Linked DNA regions of Gemmatimonas phototrophica. Each later gene encodes a partner of the first gene's protein in a complex. Links are inferred from orthologs where the notes say so. Each region holds a gene or a part of one and is shown on either strand. Other genes may lie near its edges. The genes, in order: GEMMAAP_RS13035 and dnaN.

Region 1 (10,996 bases):
CGGGTGATCCCCAACCACGTGTGCATCGTGGTGCATCTCTTCGACGAGATCTTCGGCGTGCGTGGACATGCGGTGGAAACTCGCTGGCCCGTGGCCGCGCGTGGACGCGCCTCGAATCTCGAACTTGAAACGGCTCCCAATCGGCCGCGCGCCGTGTAGTCAGCGCACGGCGCGCGTCAGTCGCGTGCAATGGGGGCGAGAATGCCGCGGGTGAGCATCAGCAGATCGTCGGCGTGCAACGCGAGCTCCAGCCCGCGACGTCCGGCGCTGACGTGAATGCGCTCGTACAGAATGGCGGTCTCGTCGAGCACCACCGGCAGGGGACGCTTTTGTGCCAGGGGACTGATGCCGCCCACGATGTATCCGGTGGCCCGTTCGGCGGCCTGCTGGTCAGCCATGGTCGTGCGTCGCCCCCCCAGGGCATCGGCCATGGCCTTGAGATTGAGCATCCCGCTCACCGGTACCACGGCGCAGGCGAGCCCCACCCCGTCCACGTCAACGACGAGCGTTTTGAACACGCTGGACGGATCAAGTTCGAGGGCGTCGGCCGCCTCGAGCCCGTAGGAGGCCGCCTTGGGGTCGTGCACATAGCTGAGGACGTCGTGCGGGACGCCGGCTTTTTTGACGAGCAGAATGGCGGGGGTCACGGCAACACTATGCCACGGGGACTTAGTTTTCCGCCATGACTCCGCCGCGCCGAATTCTGCTCGTGGATGCCGACGCATTCTTTGTGGCGGTCGCTCGGCAGGAAGACCCTGAAGGGGCGGGCAAGGCCCGGTTGCTCATTGTTGGCGGACGACCGGGCTCACGCGGGGTGGTGTGCAGCGCCTCGTACGAATGCCGCACCTTTGGCGTCCGCTCCGCCATGCCGATTTCCCGGGCACTCAAGCTGTGTCCCGACGCGATGTGCGTGCCGGTGCCCCGTGGGGCCTGCAGCGCACGCAGCCGGGAAATTCAGGCCGTCCTGGCCCGCTTCGCCCCGGTGGTGCAAGCCTCGAGCATCGACGAGTGGTACTGCGATCTTGGGGGCACCGAGGCGCTGTACGGGCACGAACCGCTGCGGGCCACGGCTCACCGCATTCGGGATGCGGTGTTCGAGGCGACCGGCCTGCGGGTGTCGATAGGCGGCGGTACCTCGCGACTGGTGGCAAAGATGGCGGTGGAAGTCGCCAAACCCAAACCCGGTACGACGGCTGACGGGGTGCACTGTGTGGCGGCGGGAGGGGAAGCCGCGTTCCTCTCCACCTTTCGCCTGGCCGACTTGCCCATGGTGGGCCCCAAGCTTTCCGAAAAGCTGGAGCGCATGGGGCTCGTGCATGTCCGGGAGGCGCAGGCATGGAGCGAAGCCGCGCTCGTAAGCCGCCTGGGCGATCGCGCCGGCCCCTGGCTCGCGCGGCGCGTACAGGGGGTGGACGACAGTCTGGTCACCCCTCGTGAGCGCCAAAAGCAGGTGAGTCGTGAGGATACATTTGCCCATGATCTCAATGACGACGGGGTGATTGAGCGCGAACTGCTCCGGTTGGCCGTCCGGGTCAGCGCCGATCTCCGTCTGCAGGCGCTGCGCGCCCGCACCGTGACCGTCAAAATCAAAGACACGGATTTCCGCACCCGGTCGGCCCAGCGAACCCTCTCAGGCTACATCGAGTCGGAGAAGTCGGTGCTGAAAGCCGCCAGGCCGCTGCTGCGGCAGCTCCGGGGGAAGCGCCGGGTCCCCGTGCGCCTTTTGGGCATTGCCCTGTCGCACTTTGACGATGAACCGGAAGCAGCCCCCCTGCCCGCCGCCCAGCTTGGACTCTTCGCCCCGCCGCCCCCGGCCCCGGAATCGGCACCGGGGGACGCGGACCCGGACGAGTCCCCGCGCGACCGGGCCCTGACTCGGGCACTGGATCGCATCCGGAACCGTTATGGCTCTGGGTCAATTCTTCCTGCTCGGCTGGTGGCACCCGGAGACGATACCGGGCCAAGGGTGGAAGAATAAGCCCGGTCCCACTAGGTTCCCCCGCGGTGCGGCAAACGCGTTTCTTTCGCCGCGAGCCGGCCGTATCGCCGACCGATATTTCTTTCTGCTCAGGGTGTCTTCATGAGTGCTCAGCAGTACGATCCGAACAAGTTGGGCTGGGGCGCGGCCATCGTGACCGTTGCCATGACGGCAGCGTTGGGCTTTGGCGCGTACACGATCCACAACAACACGTATCGCCACCCGCGCGATCCGATGGCCCAGCAGGTCTACTTCGAGCGCGATGAAGCCAAGCAGTCGGGTGCCGAGGAGCACGGCCCGGCTGCCGCTGGTGATCACGGCGCCGCCGACGCGGAGCACAAGGAAGCCGCTCCGGCAGCCGGTGGTGCCGCCGCGCCTGCGGCCGAGAAGCACTAAGCCCGCCCGCTGACGCGCAGGCGTCACGCACAGAGGAGCCGCGATCAGACGATCGCGGTTTTTTTGTATCCGGCGCTTTCATTTGTTTGCTCAATGTTTTCGCTCATTACATTCAATTTGTTTATAGCATTGAGATTGTCGATGTTGCGGTCATGATTGAGACGCTCAAGGCCAACCTGCTTTCGCCGATCCCGCTCGCGTTCGCGCTCGGGATCGTGACCCGCCTCATGCGCAGTGAGTTCTCGCTGCCGAAGGACGTGTATAGTGCCCTTTCCATTTACCTCCTGTTTGCGCTTGGCCTGAAGGGCGGGGTGGAACTCGCCCACGCGTCCTTCGACAGCATCGTTGCGCCCGCTGGCGTAACGCTCCTCCTCGGCTGCATTACGCCGCTCAGCACCTATGCGGTCATGCGCTACGTGGGACGCTTCGGCACATCGGACGCCGCCGGTATGGCGGCGCACTACGGATCGGTCAGCGCAGTGACCTTCATTGCTGCGCAACAGTTCATGCAACGCGTTGGCGCACCCGCCGAAGGGTTCATGCCCACGTTGCTCACCCTGCTCGAAAGTCCGGGTATTCACATTGCGCTCGCCATTGGCGCCATCCAGCGCAACAAACAACTGCTGGCCCTGGGCGGTGACAAGAACGCCCACGGCTCCGTGCGTGAGGTCCTTCACGAGGTCCTGACGGGGCGCACCATGGTCCTGCTGGTCGGTGGGCTCGTGGTTGGCTATTTCATGGGTGAATCCGGCTGGAACGCGGTTTCGCCATTCTTCGAGAGTGGCTTCAAGGGCGCGCTCATGCTCTTCCTGTTGGAGATGGGGATCGTGGCCGGTGATCGACTGGGTGACCTGAAGAAGGTGGGCCCGTTCCTCCTCGCCTTCGGGATTGTCATGCCACTGCTGCACGGCGCCATCGGTGTCATCCTCGGCGCATGGGCGGGCCTTTCTCCGGGTGGTGCCGCCGTCCTGGGGACCATGGCCGCCAGCGCGAGTTACATCGCCGCGCCCCCCGCGGTGCGCCTCACGCTCCCGGAAGCCAATCCGACGTACTCGCTGACGGCTGCACTCGCCATCACCTTTCCATTCAACATCCTCGCCGGCATTCCGATCTACTACAGCATCGCTCAGGCGATCGCGACGTAGCCCTCCACGATTTCACCATTATGCTCACGCATTCGTTCAAGCTGGTTACGATCATTGCCGAGCCGGTGCTCGAGCCGCGCATCACCACCGAGCTGCGTCGCCTGGGCGCGACCGGCTTCACGGTGGTGGAGGGGCGCGGCCAGGGATCGCGGGCCCTGCACGCGGCGGAAATTCCCGGGATCAACGTCCGCATCGAAACGATCGTCCCGCCCGAGGTGGCCGATCGCATCGTTGAATACATCTCCAAACAGTACTTCGCGGATTACGAAGTCATCGCCTATCTCTCGGATGTGCAGGTTGTCCGTGGCGAAAAGTACCGTCGCGCTCCCTGAACCGGACCACAGATGACGCAGCTATCGCTCAACACGCTGAATTACCAGCACCTGTTGTACTTCTGGGTGGTGGCGCGCGAGGGAAGCATTGCCAAGGCCACAGTGGTATTGCATCTCACGCAGCCTACCATCAGTACGCAGTTGAAGCTGCTGGAGCGCTCCATGGGGGCGGCGCTGTTCGAACGTCGTGGGCGTCATCTGGTGCTCACCGACACGGGCCACCTGGTCTTTCATTATGCCGATGAGATGTTTCGCACCGGGCGCGAACTCACGGAGGCATTGACGCGTGGCGACGTGAGACTACCGGCGCGACTGATCGTGGGCATCTCGGATTCACTGCCGAAGCTTACCACGTGGCGTCTGCTTCGCCCTGCCCTTGATGCGGTGCCGGGACTACACCTCACCTGTCGCATTGATAAAACCGAACGATTGGTGGCCGATCTCGCAGTACATGCCCTTGATGTTGTGCTCGCCGACACCCCCGCCTCATCGTCCATTCCCATGACGCTGTACAATCACCTGCTTGGTGAATGTGGCGTGACCGTGTTTGCCACCGAAGCTTTGAGCGCCAAGTACCGACGCCGCTTCCCGCAGTCGCTGGACGGCGCGCCGTTCATCATGCCGACGTCAAACACCGCCATGCGCCGTTCGCTGGACACCTGGTGTGTGGCCAACAATGTGCGCCCCAGCATTGTGTGTGAGGCCGAGGACGTCGCGCTCCTGCAAGTCTTCGGGCAGGAGGGGATGGGTCTCTTTGCCGCGCCAAGCGTGGTGGAAGCACAAATCCGGCGGGCGTACCACGTTCGTGTCGTGGGTCGCCTGCCGGAAGTGAAAGAGCAGTTCTACGCAATCTCGGCAGAACGAAAGCTGGCGCACCCTGCCGTGGTCGCTCTCAAGGAGGCCGCACAGGCCCGGTTGTTTGGCTAGAGGCGGAGATGCCTCAGAAGGGGACGGTAAACCAGAACTCCGCTCCCTTCCCCACTTCCGACTCCACGCCAATTTCCCCTTCGTGCGCCTCCACGATGCCCTTGGCGATATACAGCCCCAACCCTGAGCCAGCGCGCAGCAGCCGAGGGGCCTGCCAATAGCGCTCAAAAAGGCGTGGCACGTCATCGGGCGCCACGCCGGGGCCGCTGTCGCGCACACTGATCCGCAGCATATCCTCCAACCGCGTGGCCGTCAGCACCACTTCTCCCCCGTGCGGCGTGAAGCGCACCGCATTGCCGAGCAGATTGGACAACACCTGCTGCAAGCGGTGCCGATCGGCCAGAATCACGGGCAGATCACTCTCCACCTGACGGACAAAGCGCAGCGCGGCATCCTCCATCACCGGCTCAAACATGTCGGCGCATTCCTTCAGGATGTCACCGGCCGGCACGCGTCGGCGTTCCACGCGTAACCGGCCGGCCGAAATGCGCGAGACGTCCTGCAAGTCCTGAATGAGTCCGTCGGCCTGACGGGCGGCGGCGCGCACGGCTTCCACTTCGTCGCGGGCCATGGGGGCCGCGTCTTCCGGCGCACCGGCATACGGCGGCTCACGCTTGAGTACGGCCCCCGTCAGCATCACGATGGCGTTGACCGGATTTCTCAGGTCGTGTGAGACGATGGCCAGCATTTCGTCGCGCTCACGCACCGCGCTGCGCGACTGCTGGTACAGTCGCGCGTTCTCCAGCGCCAGCGCGGCCAGACCAGCGAACTGATCGGCCACATGCTGTTCTTCAAGCGAGTGGGCTACTCCGGGACGTGTGCGGACGAGATGCAATGCACCAATGGCGCGTCCACCCGCCCGCAACGGCACGAGGAGTACCGCACTGGCCCCCAGCGACTCTGCGCGCGACCGCGAGGAGGCGTCGGGGAAGTTGGCGCCGAGCCACGCCTTGATATCGGTAATGCGCTGGGCTTCGGCCTCGTGGGCCACTCGCGCGCTGCTGGCAGCGGTCGGCTCCAGATCCAGCGGCTCGGCAATCTTTGACAGCAGTGCGGCAGTGTCTTCGTGCCGATGCGGGTCCACGTGGGTTGCTGCCGCGCGACGCATCGCGCCATCGGGCGTAAGCAGTTCCAACAAACTCCACTCCCCGAGCAGCGGTACCGGCAACTCGGCAATCGTAGCCATCGTGCTCTCCACGTCGAGCGACGCGGCCAGCACCCACCCAGCCGTCGCGAGGAGCTTCTGTCGCTCTTCACTCTTGACCCGCTCGCTCACATCGCGAAGGGTCACCATGAACGTGCGCTCGCCTTCCATGGTGACGCGCGCAATGGACGCCTCGGCCGGAAAGGTCTCACCGTTCTTGCGCAGCCCTGCAATTGGGCGGCGGCTCGCCATCACCCGCGCGTCCAGCTCCCCTTCGGCGAAGGTGCGCATGTGCCCACGATGCACGGCGCGCGAGGCCATGGGGAGCAGCCGATCGAGTGGTTGCCCGATCATCTCGGGCTCCGTCCACTGAAAAATCTGCTCCGCGCCCCGATTGAAGCGTACAATGCGGAAGTTGTCATCGAGAGCGATAATTGCATCAGCCGCAATATCGACGATGGCTGCCAGGGCTGCGTGTGAGTGCGTATTCGCCATAGCTGACAAAACTAATCGGAGAATGAGCCGGCCGGTGAGAACCCCATGGCGCACGGGCGACGCGTGTCGTATGGGTACGTATCTGCATGACGCTGCACGGGCGAGACTCCCTGCCCGCTGCCGTTCGCGATGACTGATGACACCGCAACAACTCACATGCGTTTATCCGGAATACCTGTTCCAATATCCCCCCTTCCGTTCGCAACGCTAGCCTTTCTGTTAACAGGAGCGATCGCGCCACTGTTTGTCCCGGCTGATCCGTGGCGTGGGCGCATCTGGCTGCTGGGCTTGATTGTCACTGGACTGCCGGTGGCGTGGCGAACATTTCGCGGGATGTTGCGCGGCCAGTTCGCAGCGGATGTCGTGGCCATGCTCGCGATCGTTGGTGCGCTGTTGCTGGAGCAACCATTGGCGGGGCTGGTGGTCGTGCTCATGCAAACAGGTGGGGAGGCACTCGACGCGTATGCCGTAGCGCGGGCCTCCAATGCGGTCGAGGCGCTGGAGGCGGACGCACCAACCACGGCGCATCGCGTGGTCGAGGGCCGAGTGACGGACATTGCGGCCGCCATGATCGTTCCGGGTGATGCGTTGCTCATTCGGCCCGGCGAACTGGTGCCGGCCGATGGTGTGGTCATTGATGGGACCTCCCATGTGGATACGTCACGACTGACCGGCGAGCCCGTTCCGGTTCGTGTTGCCGCCGGCGCGCGGTTGTTTTCCGGCAGCATCAATCAGGACGGCGCGATTACGCTGCGCGCCGAACGGCGGTCGCAGGAGAGCCAATACGCGAAGATTGTGGATCTTGTGCGGTCGGCGCAGGCATCCAAGAGTCCGCTGCAGCGCACGGCTGATGTGTGGGCCGTGTGGTTTACGCCGCTCACGCTGGTGGCATGTGGTGTGGCGTGGCTGGTCTCACACGACTGGTCGCGCGTGTTGGCCGTTTTGGTGGTCGCTACACCCTGTCCGCTCATTCTGGCCGCACCGGTGGCCATCATTGGGGGCATCAATCGCGCTGCCAAGCGTGGCATCATTGTCCGTCATGGTGGTGCATTGGAAGGGCTCGCCAAGGTAGATACGGCCGTGTTCGATAAAACCGGAACGCTGACCGTTGGCAAACCGCGCATTGCGCACATTGTGGTGGAACACAACGGGGCTGTGCTTGACCTGCTGGGAAAAGCAGCCGCCGTGGAACAAGGATCAGGACATTTGCTGGCCCGCGTCATTGTCGCGGAGGCGGAGGAGCGTGGCGCGCCACTCATGAACGCGACGGAGCTGCAGGAATCGGCGGGGCGTGGTATCCGGGGCCGCGTGCAGGGCGAGACTGTTTTTGTCGGGGCGCCCGACTATGTGCGGGAGGCGCTGCTGGAGTTGTCACCAGTGACCGCCGGTGTGCTGTCGCGCATGGAGCATGACGGCACAGGATTACGTGCGTATGTCGGGACGGACGGTGGCGCGGTGGCCCGCATTGAGTTTGCCGATCAGTTACGTCCGGAGTTGGCGCCCATGTTTGCGGAACTCCGTGCCCTGGGCATTGCCGATCTGCATCTGCTCTCCGGTGACAAGGCCGACAATGTACGCACCATTGCCGAAGCCGTGGGCATCACGCAGTACGCTGGCGACTTGAAGGCGCAGGACAAGGTGACGCGTGTGACCGCGCTGGAAAAGGCCGGCCGCACGGTAATGATGGTGGGTGACGGCACCAACGATGCGCCGTCATTATCCACCGCAACCGTGGGAGTGGCGCTGGCGGGGCACGGCGGCGGTGTTGTTGCGGAAGCAGCCGATGTGGTGCTGCTGGTTGACGATCCATCGCGCATTCCCGAAGCCGTGCGCATTGGCCGTCGGTCGCTGCGCATTGCGCGGCAATCGATTGGTGTTGGGTTGGGACTTTCCTTGGTTGGGATGGCCTTTGCCGCCGCCGGGCAGCTCACGCCAGTAGCCGGCGCCATCATTCAGGAAGCCATCGATGTTGCCGTGATCCTGAATGCGTTGCGGGCCGCGCGCGCCTGACTGACGCGCGCGAGTGCATGATGCGGGTGCGCATGGTGTGACACGGGACACGCGATTCGTCGCGCCCGCATGATATTCCAATCAGAATCATTACACTGGTGGCACACGTCACCAGAAATGCCCTCTGGCTGTGTTGCGTGCTGTCACGAAACCCCGTCAAGCAAGTGAATGCGGACTGCGAAGCAGCGGAACGCATCACGGCTTTTGCAGATGGGTTGCTACTATGCGTTCGTTCTTCCGTCCTGCTGTTGTTGTATCGCTGGTCATGGGTTCACTGACCGCGTGTACGGATAGTCCTCCCGCCGTGACCGCACCGGACGTGGAGCTGGCCTCACAGGCCATCGCAGCCGCCTCGAGCAACTCGGCGGTCGATGTCATTGTCACCTTTGACGACAGCGAAGGCGATCCCGTTGGCCGCGCGCGCGCGTTGATGAATCAAGTGGGCGGCACGCCCCGCTTTACCTACAGTCATGCACTCAAGGGGTTTGCTGCGCGTATGTCGCCGCAGGCGTTGGAGAACATCAAGCGCGCCAAAGGGATCAAGCACATTGAACTGGATGCGCAAGCGAAGGGCATGACCACCGTCGTTGCGCGCTCGTGGGGGCAGGACCGGTTGGACCAGCGGGTGCTGCCGCTCGACAAGAGCTACAGCTTTACCGCCAACGGCACCGGCGTGCGCGTCTACATTCTCGACACGGGCATTCTGCCCACGCACCAGGAATTCAGCGGGCGGTTGTTGCCCGGCTTCTCGGCGTTTGGGGACAACAACACCAGCGATTGCCACGGCCACGGGACGCACGTCGCCGGCACGGCAGCGGGCGCCACGGTGGGCGTGGCCCCCGGGGCGCAGGTGGTGCCGGTGCGCGTGCTCGATTGCACCGCCTACGGATCGTGGAGCGGCATCATTGCCGGCATTGACTGGGTGACCAGCCAGAAGAACAACAACAAGAGCATCCCCATGGTCGCCAACATGAGCATTGGCGGTGGCGTGAGCAGCTCGGTGAACGATGCCGTGACGCGCTCCATTCTGGCCGGGGTGGTCTATGCGGTGTCGGCTGGCAACAAGAACGTGGATGCCTGCACGCAGTCGCCGGCGGCCACCCCCAATGCGCTCACGGTGGGCGGTACCGAGAGCACCGATGCCAAAGCCAGCTGGAGCAATTGGGGCAAGTGCGTGGACCTCTTTGCGCCGGGGGGCAACATCTACTCGGCGTACTACACCGGCAGCGCCAACTATGCCGCCATGAGTGGCACCTCCATGGCCTCGCCGCATGTGGCCGGCGTGGCGGCGCTCATTCTGAGCACTTATCCCGCGTATACGCCGTTGCAGGTGCGCAGCTCGATGGTGAATGGCGCCACGGCCAACGTGGTCACGGGGGCCGGGACCGGGTCGCCCAATGTGTTGCTGTCGTCGCTCTTTGGGGTGAGCACCGTGCCAACGGATACGGTGACCACAACGCCAAAGGACACCACCACCACAGTGACTCCCGCGCCTCTGGCTACGCCCACTTTGTCGGTGAGCCGTCAGGTGACGAAGAACAGCAATACGGCGCGGTTGTCGTGGGGAAGTGTGACGGGGAGCAGCGCCGAGATTTGGCGGAACGGGGCGAAGTATCTGGTAACGGCCAATGACGGCAGCCAGAACGACAGCAAACTGGCGCGCGGGAGCTACAGCTACAAAGTGTGCAACGTGGGTGGCACGGTCTGTTCCCCAGCTGTGACGGTCACCTTCTAACCGAACGTCACCACGACGGCCAAAGTGTGACACAGCGCACGTCATTCTCCGGTGAGAATGGCGTGCGCTTCATGATGTGTTACAGCTTTGGCAACGTTCTGTCCACACGGCAAAACGGTCGTGGCGATTGGTGACCCATGCCCGTCTTGAAGGCGAATGCAGGCCGCATCCAGCGGCTGCACCTCGCCCTTCATGACGGGTACCCGATGCGCTCTTCCCTTCGTTCAGTCGCTTTGGCCACGCTGGCTGCCATGTCGCTCGTCGCATGTGCGGACGACCGCTCACCCATTACGGCTCCCGAAGCCGAAGTGATTGGCCTGCCGTCGGCGGCCGCGGCGTCAGACAATGGTGCGGTGGATGTGATTGTGACCTTTGAAGACAGCGAAGGCGACCCCACGGGTCGCGCGCGCGCCCTCATGAATCAACTGGGCGGCAATTCGAAGCACACGTACACCCATGCGCTGAAGGGGTTCTCGGCGCGCATGTCTCCCAAGGCGCTGGAGAATCTCAAGCGCGCCAAGGGGATCAAGCGTATTGAAATGGATGGGCAGGCGAAGGGCATGGGTACCATGGCCGCGCGCTCGTGGGGGCAGGACCGGTTGGACCAGCGGGTGCTGCCGCTCGACAAGAGCTACAGCTTTACTGCCAACGGCAGCGGCGTGCGCGTCTACATTCTCGACACGGGCATTCTGCCCACGCACCAGGAATTCAGCGGGCGGTTGTTGCCCGGCTTCTCGGCGTTTGGCGACAACAACACCAGCGATTGCCACGGCCACGGGACGCACGTCGCCGGCACGGCAGCGGGCGCCACGGTGGGCGTGGCCCCCGGGGCGC
Region 2 (11,142 bases), 3.1 Mb from region 1 along the record:
TGCCACCACCATCCTCACGCCGATGACGGAACGGCAGGTAGTACGCCTCGCCGGCGCGCACCGCCACGGACAGCCCCACCAGCTGCGCGCGCATGGCATCAATGGCGTACGGCGCGTCGGCGTCGGTAATGGTTTCCGTATCAATGGCGATGTACGGCACCTCGCGCACGCGGGCCAGCAACGCCGTCAGGGCGTCGAGCGAATCCACCGTGCGATACACGGCATCGGCGAGCACCGGCACGCCGCTCTCGCCACGCACCACCGGCAGTGGCGCCGGGCGATCAGCGAGCGACGGGGCACGCGACGCCGGGGGGGCCGGGGCCGCTGCCGCCGGGGCCGATGACGGACCGGCAGTGGCGCCCGTGCCTCCAACGTCCTTCAACAGGCTGCTGAATTCGAGCTCCAGATACAGCGCCCGCAGCGCCTCGGCGTTCGGGGCGTTCACCTGGAGTTTGGTGGGATCAAGCTCCACCGGAACGTCTTCGTGAATGGTCACCAGCTGCTTGGAGAGCCGAGCCTCGGCTTCGTATTGCAGCAGCGCTTCACGCGGGCGCTTCTTGGTGATCTCGTGCACGTGCGCGATGATCTCTTCGAGGGCACCAAACTGATTGATCAGTTCAATGGCGCCCTTCTCACCAATGCCCTTCACCCCCGGCACGTTGTCGGAGCTGTCACCGACCAGTGCCAGATAATCAATGACGCGTTCGGGCGGCACACCCAGCCGATCGTTGGCGTTCTCCACGCCCACCCAGTTCTCTTCCACGCTGGCCGGACCGCCCCGACCGGGGTTGAGCAGCCACACGCCCGGACGCACCAGCTGCTGAAAGTCCTTGTCGCCGGACACGATGACCACGTTGTAGCCGGCAGCCACTCCCTTGCGCGCCATCGTGCCAATCACGTCGTCGGCTTCAAACCCTTCGGCCGTGAGCACGGGAATGTCGTACGCGGCCAGCAGCTGCATGACGCGCTCGAGTCCCTGATCGAAGTCGGCCTGCAGATCGTCGGTGAGCCGTTCGCGGGTGGCCTTGTAGTCGGGGTACAGCTCGTCGCGGAACGTCGCACCGCTGTCGTGCACCCAGGCCAGCAATTCGGGCTTGTGCGTGTTGAGCAGGCGCTTGAGAAAATTGGCGACGCCCCACGCAATGGAACTGTTCTCACCACGACTGGTGGTGAGTGGACGCTGCATGAGGGCAAAGAACGCGCGATAGATGAGCGCGTAGCCGTCCACCAGAAACAGTCGCGGGGACGGCGGGAGGGTCACGTCAGCCATGGTGCGTACCCTCCCGTTTCAGCAGCAACTCAGCGGACGCCGAGCTTGCGACGAATGGCCACGTCGAGATCGCCACGACTTTGGGCACTGAGGCGCCAGCGGCCAAAGCCGGTCTGGTCAACGAAGATGAGCTGGATACGAAGCTCGCGATATTCCCAGATCTGCTGGCGGACGCGCTCATTTGGATTGAGCAACCCGGTGTCGATAATGTTGTCCGGATCGCCCAGCGCAACAAAGGCTGTGCCGCGATCCGACTGCCATCCGGCTCCGGCATCATCACGGAAACGGACGTTGGCGTTGCGGATGCGCGCAAAGTAATCACGTATGCCTTCATGTTCAGCCGTCCCGGGCACCGGATCGGTTTCCTGCAGAAACGTCGTCCAGGCCGCCGCCCGCGCACTCAGGTCCGCTTCGCGCAAAGCCCTGATCCGCTCGGCGTTGGTGAAGAGACGCAAATAGGCGATCATTTCGTCGAACGTGCCAATGGGCACATCTTCGCCCAGCGACACCAGGATGCGAGTGCGCGCGGTGTCGGGGCGCCCGGGCGCCGAGACCAGCACCGTGTTGATCCCCACCGCGAGTCGATTCACCAGAATGCCAACCGTACCGCTGCGGCCGCCGGCGCGCACCGGCAGCGTAACCAGGGTGTCCACGCCCACAATATCCGCGTCGCCCACCACGCGTACCTGCATCGATGCGGGCGGTGTGGGCCCTACGGCGTCGAGGTAGATCGCGAGCACGGAATCGATGCCATAGACCACCGTGGCCCGCGGGCGGGCCAGAATACGCGGCAGCGAATCGACGCTCTGCCGTGGAATGGCCTCGTACACCGGCACCGGTGACGAAAGCCCCTCCGGTGCCAGTCGCGGCACCTCCAGTGAGACTTCTTCGCTCGAGTTGCGGATGCTGGACTCATCCTTGACGCTCATCGACATGGTGTAGCGGCCGGGCGCGAGGCGCACGAACTGCTGCCAGATGATGCTCTCGTCGGAACGCGACGTTTCCCGGAAGGTTGGGACCCGTACCTGCTCAGTGGCTTCGATGGTACGGACCAGAGTGGCGCCCTGCCGGATCTGCACGCGCGCCACGTACCCCGCTGCGTAGCGGTCGCCTTCGCGCGTGAAGCCGAGCGCGCGGGAAGGGAGCGAGAGGGCCAGCAGGGTGAGCGTGGAATCCGGAGACGGCATGCGCAGGAAGGAGACCGATGCCGTGAAGGGGATGGCCCCCGATCCGGCCACCAGTCCCATGGACCGGTACAGCCGCTGCATTTCGGCCGGCGCTCCCAGCACCGATGGCGGGGCCCCTGGTGGGCCACCTGGCGCAGTCGGTACGGTTGAGTTCGCTCCGGTGGGGCGCGCGCGTGCGCAACCGGCCAGGAGAAGGGCGGCAGTAGCCGAGAAAATGAGGGTCCCGAAGGCGGGACGCGAAAATGGCTTCCGTGTCATGTTATGACGTATAGTCCAAAGGTTACGACACGTTCCTGTTCTTTGTCTTGCTGCGACTGCCGTACGGCGTTACGTTCGCCCCGTGGCCATCGAGACGCTAGTCGGGACGACTCTTGCCGGGTACACGGTGCGTGGGAAGGTTGGCGAAGGCGGTACAGCTACCGTTTTTCGTGCCGATCATGCCACACATGGCACCGTAGCCCTGAAGGTGCTGCGCGAAAAGCTGCAGCACGATAAAACCGCTGTCGCGCGTTTCCTGCGCGAGGCACAGTTCGGTGCACGGGTAGAACACCCGAACATCGTACGCACCCTAGACTACGGCCAATCGGACACCGATCGCTACTATCTGGCGATTGAGTGGGCCGGTGGCGAGATCTTGGACAAGTACGCCGAAAAGAGCGGCCCCCTGCCGTGCAAGGAGGTTGGTGAGATCCTTGCCCAGATCTGCGGAGCGGTTCAGGCGGCCCACGATGTGGGCATCGTGCACCGCGACCTGAAGCCGGAGAACATCATGTACGATCCGGCGGCCAAGCACATCAAGCTGCTCGATTTCGGCATTGCTGCCGATACCGACGCCGCTCCCGACCAGCGCTTGACCCGGGCCGGGTTTTTCGTGGGCACGCTCATGTACGTGGCGCCGGAAGCATTGTCGGGCGAGCTGGTGGGTCCGGCGGCCGACCAGTATTCGCTGGCGACCATCGCGTACTTCCTGCTCTCCGGGTGCCTGCCGTACACTGGCAAGTCGCCGCGTGAGCTGTTCTCACAGCTGCTCACCCAGCCGCCGGTCTCGCTCAACAAGGCGAAGCCCAGTCTCACGTTCCCGACCGCCGTGGAAGCGGTGGTCATGAAAGCCCTGTCCAAGGCGCCCGCCGAACGGTATCCGTCGGTCAAGGCGTTCTCCGATGCCTTCATCGAGGCGGCCGGTAGCACGGTCATGCCCACTGGGCAGTCGGCTCCTGCCCCCTCCTCAGGGGGCGGCGGCGATGCCGGCAAGGACAAGGGCGGACTCTTTGGCAAGATGAAGGGACTGTTCGGACGTTGACCGACGCCACCATGACACGCCTGATCGCCCTGCTGGCCAGCCGTTCGGCCAAGCGGGGCGATTTTGTGCTGGCCTCCGGCCGGCGCTCAAATCTGTATGTGGACTGCCGCCTCACGGCGATGCACCCCGAAGGGCAGCTCCTCATTGGGCGGGCCGGCCTGGCCGCGCTCCGTGCCACCGGCTGGCCCGTAGACGCCGTGGGCGGTCTGACCCTCGGCGCCGACCCGATTGCCTACGCCATTGCCCATGCCAGCGCCTTGGCCGCCGAGCGCGGTGACGGGGAGATGGTTCGGGGCTTTACCGTACGCAAGGAAGCCAAGCAGCACGGGACCGGGAAGCTCATCGAAGGGCCGTTCCAGGCCGGCGACAAGGTGGTGGTGGTGGAAGATGTGATCACCACCGGTGGCTCCGCCCTCAAGGCGGTCGAAGCCATTCGCGCCGCCGGCGGCGAGGTGCTGGGCGTGTTGTCGCTGGTAGACCGCCAGGAAGGCGGGCGGGAAGCGCTGGAAGCGGCGGGCTTGCGGGTCATCAGTCTGGTGACCGCCGAACAGTTGATGCCGCTGATCGCGTAGACTGGGGATTGGCGGGGGGCCACGCCCCGATACCCCCCGCCGGCTTGCGCGTCTTGTACGCGTATGGCCTCTCCCGCCCTTCCCTCGCTGACGCCGCGGTCGATGCCGCGACTGCTCACCCCCGCCTCAACGCGGGCGGTGCCGGTCTCGGCCGCCACGCTCTACGAAGAGGAGCGGGCCAAGGATGTCGCTACCTTCCGCGTGGCGTCGCGCCGCCGGCTGTGGAGCACGATCATCGTGGCCGTCGTCCTGGTTGGCGCCATGCAACTGGGACTCGCGGCCGTCCCCCTCTGGACTGTGGCCGGGATGTTGGCCGGAGCGCTGGCGCTCAATGCGCTGCTGTCGGTCCTCGGGTCCACGCCGTCGCTCTACCGCCGCTGGCTCAAGTACCTCTTTGCCATCGTTGACACCGCCCTCATCAGCGGGGTGGTGTACGTGTTCGGGGCGCCCGTGCTGGTGCTCACCTACATCCTGGCCATTGTCCCCTATTCGTTCGATCGGGGACCCACGCTCGGGTACGTCACCACGGCGGCGTCTGTTGCCGGGTTTGTAGCGGCCAGTTTCGCGCACAACGCGTTCATGCCGTTCAGCGCCACGCCCACACCGCACATCCTGCTCGCGGCCGGGTTGCTGCTGCTCGTTTCGCAGCAGGTCATTCAGATGCCGTCGCGCCTTATCACCCGACTACGGCGAACCCGCGAGCGCATGGCGCAGGTGGAACACGGCGATCTGTCCGCCCGCGCCGATGCGCGTCACGCCGATGAACTGGGATTTCTCGAGCGCAGCTTCAACGGCATGGTGGACGAGCTCCAGCTGCTGATCGAGACGGTGCAGCGTGAAGCCGACGAAGTCGCGGCCGTGGCCACGCAGGTGTACAGCGCCTCCAGCACCATGCAGCGACGGGCGGTGGAAGTCGCCGGTGGGGCGCACTCCCTGAGCGAGGAGCTGCATGTGCAACAGGAGCGCGCCGCCCAGGGGCTTCGCACGGGACACGATGCGCGGCGCACCGCCGATTCGGCACGGCGCACCGCACACACCACGGCTTCCGACGCGCATGTGCTTGATGACATGGCCGGGGCCAGTCGAGAGGCCATTGAACGCGCCGCGCAGGCGCTGCTGCGCGTGGGGGAGGATGTGAACGCCGCCGCCACTACCGTACGTGCACTGGAGCCGGCCTCTGAACAGGTGGGACACTTTGTGGATACCGTGTCCCGCATTGCCCGGCAAACCAACATGCTGGCGCTCAACGCCGCCATTGAAGCCTCGCGTGCCGGAGAAGATGGGCTGGGGTTTGCCGTGGTAGCAGATGAAATCCGCGCGCTGTCGGTGGAAAGTGCGATGGCGGCCAAGCGCGTGGCCGCCACGGTGCAGCGGGTGCGCGATGACATCAGCGCCGCCGTCCTGGCCATGGATACGACGGCTGACGAGGTGCAGGGGGCCGGGACCATTGCCCGTGATGCCACCCGGGCGCTCACCACCATGGTGGACGGCATTTCGCGCATCACGAAGCAGAGCGATGAAGTGGCCGTGCTCGCTGAAACGCAGGCGCAGCTCTCCGCCTCAGCCGCGTCTGCCTTCGAAGCGCTTGATCTCTCCGCGCAGCGCGCGTCAGCCGGCGCCCGTACGGCGGCGGATGGTTCGGCGGCGCAGCGCAGCAGTCTCGAAGAGCTGTCCCACAGCGCCCAGCAACTGTCGCAGGCGGCCGCGCGGCTACGCTCCATGGCCCTGCGGCACACGACAGAGTTTGCGGTGGTGCGCTAACGCCTAATCTGGCGCCGCCACCCGTTCACTGTCGGGACGGCGTTGCACCAACCACTGCGGTGGCGATGCAAACGGATCGAAAGTCTGGAGCTGCTGTCGATACGGGAGGACGAGCGATTGCCGCATGTGCTCCAGCATCTGTTCACCGGAATAGCGGCGTCGAAACTCCGCCGCTCCCATGTGCAGAATGCCCGAAACGTGTCGGGAGAAGCTTTGCGGTGACGAGTACTCCATGAGAAAGGAGACCTGGGTTATGGAACTCCCCGGATTCTCCAGCAGGTGTGCGGCGCGTACCAGACGGGCCGCGGCCAGATACTTCTTGGGCGCCGGAATACCTGCCCGGTAGAATCGACTCATGAGGGTGGTAGGGACCACACCGATGTAGCGGGCCAATTGCTGCACTGTGGTCATGCTGCGCGGCACTGTGAAGAGCGTGTCGAAAAAGCGCACGCTGCTGCTGCGGGCCGTCGCCAAATCATTGCGCAGTGTGCGAATGGCGAGGTTATCAATGCTCCCCGGTGTTTCCGCATTCACCAGCGAGCGCAATTCGCGCCACCCGGCAGGATCGCGTGTATCCACCAGGGTGCGCACGCCATGTTCACCCAGCGATAGCAGCGCGGCTGACGATCGGGTCTCGTAGGCCGACAGGAGCGCCACAGCCGGCACCCGCGGAAACTCACGAACAAGCCGCGCGACCGAAGGCGCGTAGTGCTGCTGGTAGCGCGACACGCTGACGATGACCGCCGACACGGCGTGTGTGCGCAGATCGCTGAGCACCTGGTCCAGGTTTTCGCGATGCACGGTAACACACCCTCGGCCGGTCAGGGCATCCACGCGCTGCTGTTCCGCCGGCGTCACGAACGTGACCACGGCACGTGGTGCTCGACTGCTGGTGACCATGTCCATCCTCCGTTCAAGGTGACTGCTCAGGCCGAAGCAGGACTCCGCACCTGGTTATGAACGGGGCGACAATACCGGCGCATGTCACTCCGCTGTCAGCCTGCCGCGTGCTGGTGTATGTCTGGGCGCTGATTTGCCGCGCCATGCCCCGTCATGATGGGGGGCGCCGTTATATTGGGCAGACACGGATATCGTCGGCCGGACGGTCGCGAAGATGGGGGACGGGCCCTGGTGGCCGCGCCTCAGCTCCGAGGAAAGTCCGGGCTCCACAGGGCAGGTTGCCAGGTAACGCCTGGGTGCGTGCGGCGCGAGCTTCACGCAACGGACAGTGCAACAGAAAGCAAACCGCCGCCTTCGCAAGAAGACGGTAAGGGTGAAAGGGTGGGGTAAGAGCCCACCGCGCGTTCGGCAACGAACGTGGCTCGGTAAACCCCGACCGGAGCAAGGCCAAATAGGCGGTGAGAGACGGCCCGTCTCGAAAGGGCTGCCAGGCCTTCGGGCTGACGCAGTGAACCGCGGGTAGGCTGCTGGAGCGTGTCGGTGACGGCACGCCGAGAGGAATGACCGTCCGGTGCACCTCGGTGTACCGACAGAACCCGGCTTATAGGCCGGCGGTGTCCGTGTGTTTTTTCCAGTCTTTTCGGGAAGTGATGTAACGTGACGAGACCCGTAAAGAGAGCAGTTTTTGGCGCTTTTGGCGCAATGCTGGCGTCTGCCTGCGGTGGTGGTGCTGTTATTACTCCAACACCAAGCCCCGCTCCAATTCCGGTTCCCGCGCCTGTTGAGCGCGGTCCCCTGCGTGTTTCGCTCCCCGGCCGCGTGCCAATGGCCACCTGGCGTGTGCAATCGCTGGCGCGGCTCAAGGTGAGTGGCGAGGGGGTGAGCGGATCGGCCGCCGATGAGCAACGGGTGGAGTCGCGCGCGCTCGTGTCGTGGCGCTTCGACCGTACCACCGCTGGCGCGCTCAAGGGCGCGGGTCAGGTGGATTCGTTCACGGTCCGCACGAGCTTTGACAACAGCAAAGGGACGATGCTCCCCACGATGCCGGCGCTCCTGCTGCTGGATGCCGTCATGGACAGCGCTCTGGTGCGGGTGACCACCCGCCCACCCCTGGCTAACGAGTGTGACCGGCCAGAAGCCGGCGCAGCCGCACTGGCCCGTGAACTACTGGTCCGCATTCCCAATGGAATTCTGGCCGGAGAACGGTGGAAAGACAGTACGGTGACCCTTGTATGCCGCAATGGTGTCCCAATGACGGTGTATAGCACCGTCATTTCAACGCTCGAAAAGCTGGACGATCGCCAACTCGTGCTTCGACGGGAGCTGGTCACAAGGCTCGAAGGGAAGGGCGGATCGGCCTTCAGGAGCCTCGAACTGGCCGGGACAGCCACTGGGTCCCAGCGGGTGGAGATCGCCGCTGCAGGGGGCACTGTGGAGCGTCTGGAGGGCACATCGACCCTGACGATGCAGGCGACGGAACGGACACCGGGCAATGCGGCCCGCACCCAGCAGATTGTGCAGAAGGTCGAGGTGAGGGCGGAGCGGGTGCGGTAGTTGAACTGAGAACTGACAACTTTGACTGACGACTGAGAACTCCGACTGAAAACTGAGAACTCGCCCGAAGATCACGTGATCCTCGGGCGAGTTCTCAGTTGTGAGTTCGAGTTGTCAGCTGTCAGTTCAAGTCTTGAGTTATCAGTTCTTGTGAGCTGACAGCTTTCCACCTCAATCCATCAACCGCAGCGGCATGACCAGGCAGAGGTACTTGGCCGGGTCGTCCCACCCTTCGGGCTCGATGGTGGCGGCACGTTCGGGGGCCTTGAACGTGAGGCGCACCTGCTCGGTGGGCATGTAGCGCAGGATTTCCAGCAGATAGGTGGCGTTGAAGCCGATATCGAGCTGATCGCCGGTGTAGTTCACCGGGAGTTCGTCGCTGGCTTCGCCCAGATCGGGGGTGGTGACGCTGAACTTCAGCATCCCGGTGTTGAACGACATCTTGATGCGGTGCGTCTGATCGGACGCAATGACGCTCATGCGCTTGAGGGCGCTGGTGAGCGCGGCCTTGTCGGCCAGCGCATAGCGGTCGTTGTCCTTGGGGATGACCTGTTCGTAGTTGGGATACGGACCCTCAACGAGGCGGGTAAAGACCGACGTGAATGGCGAGCGGAAGCCGAGGTGGTTATCGCCGCGCGCAATTTCGAGTTCTTCTTCGGCCGGAAAGAGCCGGCGGATTTGCTCGAGCGCCTTGGGGGGCACGATGAGATCGCCCGGCGGGGCGCTGCTGGCTTCGACTGGCAGCTCCATCTTGGCCAGGCGGTGACCGTTGGTGGCCACCATGCGCATGCGCTCTTCGCGCAGCTCCCAGAGCACGCCGTTGAGAATGGGTCGCGACTCTTCGGTGCTGACGGCAAAGGCGGTGTGCGAGATGAGTTTTTGCAGTTCTCCCGACTTGACGCGCCACGAGTCGTTGAAGCGTACGCTCGGGAACGTGGGGAACTCATCGCGCGGCAAGCCAAGCAGCTTGAACTTGGATCGTCCGCACTCGATGGTCACTCGCTGCTCGCCGCTCGCCGTGATCTTGACCGGCGACGGCGGCAGCTCGCGGGCGATCTCGCTGAGTTTCTTGGCGGGAATGGTGATCGCGCCAGGCGTTTCGACGTCGGCACTGACTTCCGTGCTGACAGCGATATCGAGGTCGGTCGCGGAAAAGCGAATTCCGCGCTCGGTGGTTTCGACGAGCAGATTGGCGAGTACCGGCAAAGTGGTCTTGGCCGGTACCGCAGCGGTCACGGCCTGGAGGCCTTCCTGCAGTTTTTCACGCGAGATCGTGAACTTCATGCCCGTTTTTGTGGAAGGACTGCGCACACCTGCTGTTTAAAAACAGACTTAGATATAAAAACAGTGGTAGTAGCAGGGGATGTGGGCTTGTCTATAAACGCTGCAAGCTACGCGTTCAGAACACCTTTCGCCATATCACCTCATGTGGACTTCCTGTGGGGAGGCGAGGAGACTCCCCGAAGTTGCACAGGTGGGGGTGGCAAAAATGTGGGGGACTGTGGAGCGATGGGGATTCAGGTGCCGAGCTGGCCGGTTGTCCGCAGAGTTTCCAACATGCCCCGAACCTTCAAAACACGCTCGGTAAACCCGGCTTCGCCGGCCATATCTTCGGCCACCCGCTCCAGGGAATGGATAACCGTGGAGTGGTCGCGCCCACCGAAGGCGTTGCCGATCTCCACCAGCTGCAGTGCCAGGAGCTCGCGACAGAGGTACATGGCCACCTGACGCGGGGTAGTGAGCTGTTTGGTGCGGGTCTTGGAGCGCAGCCCATCGGGGGTGACCCCCCACTCGCGCGCCACGACCTGCTGAATGGTGGCGACGGTGATGGTGGTGGGCGGGACGTCGGGGAAATCGGACGTGTTGGCCCCCCGGAGCTTGTCGCGCAGCGCTTCGCGGGCGAGATCGACGGAGATCTCGCGGTGCTTAAAGGAGGCGTACGCCAACAGCTTGATGATGGAGCCTTCGAGCTCGCGCACGGACGACTTCACATGCTGGGCGATGAACTCGATGACTTCGTCGGGGATGGTGAGCTCGAGGTGATCGACGCTCGCCTTCTTCTTGAGGATGGCGATGCGGTGCTCGAGATCGGGGGAATCGACGTTGGCGACCATCCCCCACTCGAAGCGGGAAATGAGCCGGGATTCGAGTCCGGGGATTTCCTTGGGGGGCCGATCGGAGGTGAGCACGATCTGGCGCCCGGCCTCATAGATGGCGTTGAAGGTGTGGAAGAACTCCTCCTGGGTGGATTCCTTCCCCTTGAGGAACTGCACGTCGTCCACGAGCAGCAGGTCGATTTCCCGAAAGCGGCGGCGGAAATCGCCCATCTGGCCGGTCTGAATGGCGCTGATGAACTCGTTGGTGAACTGCTCGGTCCCCACGTACGCAATGCGCAGCGCCGGGTTGCGGCGGAGCTGTTCGTGGGCGATTCCCTGCATGAGGTGGGTTTTGCCGAGCCCCGTTTCTCCGTAGATGAAGAGCGGGTTGTAGACCTTGCCGGGAGCCTGGGCGGCGGCCTGAGCGGCGGCCGCGGCCACGTCGTTGGACTTGCCGATGACAAACTGGTCAAAGGTGTACAACGGGTTGAGTGGCGTAGAA

The links.
Region 2: the proteins of GEMMAAP_RS13035 (region 1) and dnaN are in contact, whole or in part, in a solved structure (PDB 1OK7), measured with the Escherichia coli proteins. The link is inferred for Gemmatimonas phototrophica from one-to-one orthologs.

Annotation. Positions count from the first base shown.
Region 1 is NZ_CP011454.1:3,072,062-3,083,057, forward strand. Bases 1-2,830 are described here. They hold GEMMAAP_RS13035 (DNA polymerase Y family protein), read left to right. Parts: upstream 1-682; coding sequence 683-1,978; downstream 1,979-2,830. Other genes in these bases: GEMMAAP_RS13025 (alanine racemase), read left to right, coding at 1-159; ybaK (Cys-tRNA(Pro) deacylase), read right to left, coding at 177-647; GEMMAAP_RS13040 (hypothetical protein), read left to right, coding at 2,081-2,374; GEMMAAP_RS13045 (sodium-dependent bicarbonate transport family permease), read left to right, coding at 2,527-2,830. In the rest of the region: more of GEMMAAP_RS13045, read left to right, coding at 2,831-3,519; GEMMAAP_RS13050 (P-II family nitrogen regulator), read left to right, coding at 3,540-3,851; GEMMAAP_RS13055 (LysR family transcriptional regulator), read left to right, coding at 3,864-4,778; GEMMAAP_RS13060 (sensor histidine kinase), read right to left, coding at 4,792-6,417; GEMMAAP_RS13065 (heavy metal translocating P-type ATPase), read left to right, coding at 6,751-8,427; GEMMAAP_RS13070 (S8 family peptidase), read left to right, coding at 8,651-10,162; GEMMAAP_RS13075 (S8 family peptidase), read left to right, coding at 10,414-10,996. UniProt on the Escherichia coli protein: Poorly processive, error-prone DNA polymerase involved in translesion repair and untargeted mutagenesis. Copies undamaged DNA at stalled replication forks, which arise in vivo from mismatched or misaligned primer ends.
Region 2 is NZ_CP011454.1:489-11,630, reverse strand. What follows is about bases 7,773-10,748. They hold dnaN (DNA polymerase III subunit beta), read right to left. Parts: upstream 9,829-10,748; coding sequence 8,716-9,828; downstream 7,773-8,715. Other genes in these bases: dnaA (chromosomal replication initiator protein DnaA), read right to left, coding at 10,062-10,748; GEMMAAP_RS00020 (hypothetical protein), read left to right, coding at 7,816-8,544. Also shown: polA (DNA polymerase I), read right to left, coding at 1-1,270; GEMMAAP_RS00050 (GWxTD domain-containing protein), read right to left, coding at 1,300-2,715; GEMMAAP_RS00045 (serine/threonine-protein kinase), read left to right, coding at 2,798-3,757; pyrE (orotate phosphoribosyltransferase), read left to right, coding at 3,769-4,329; GEMMAAP_RS00035 (methyl-accepting chemotaxis protein), read left to right, coding at 4,393-6,090; GEMMAAP_RS00030 (helix-turn-helix domain-containing protein), read right to left, coding at 6,094-6,996; more of dnaA, read right to left, coding at 10,749-11,142. UniProt on the Escherichia coli protein: Confers DNA tethering and processivity to DNA polymerases and other proteins. Acts as a clamp, forming a ring around DNA (a reaction catalyzed by the clamp-loading complex) which diffuses in an ATP-independent manner freely and bidirectionally along dsDNA.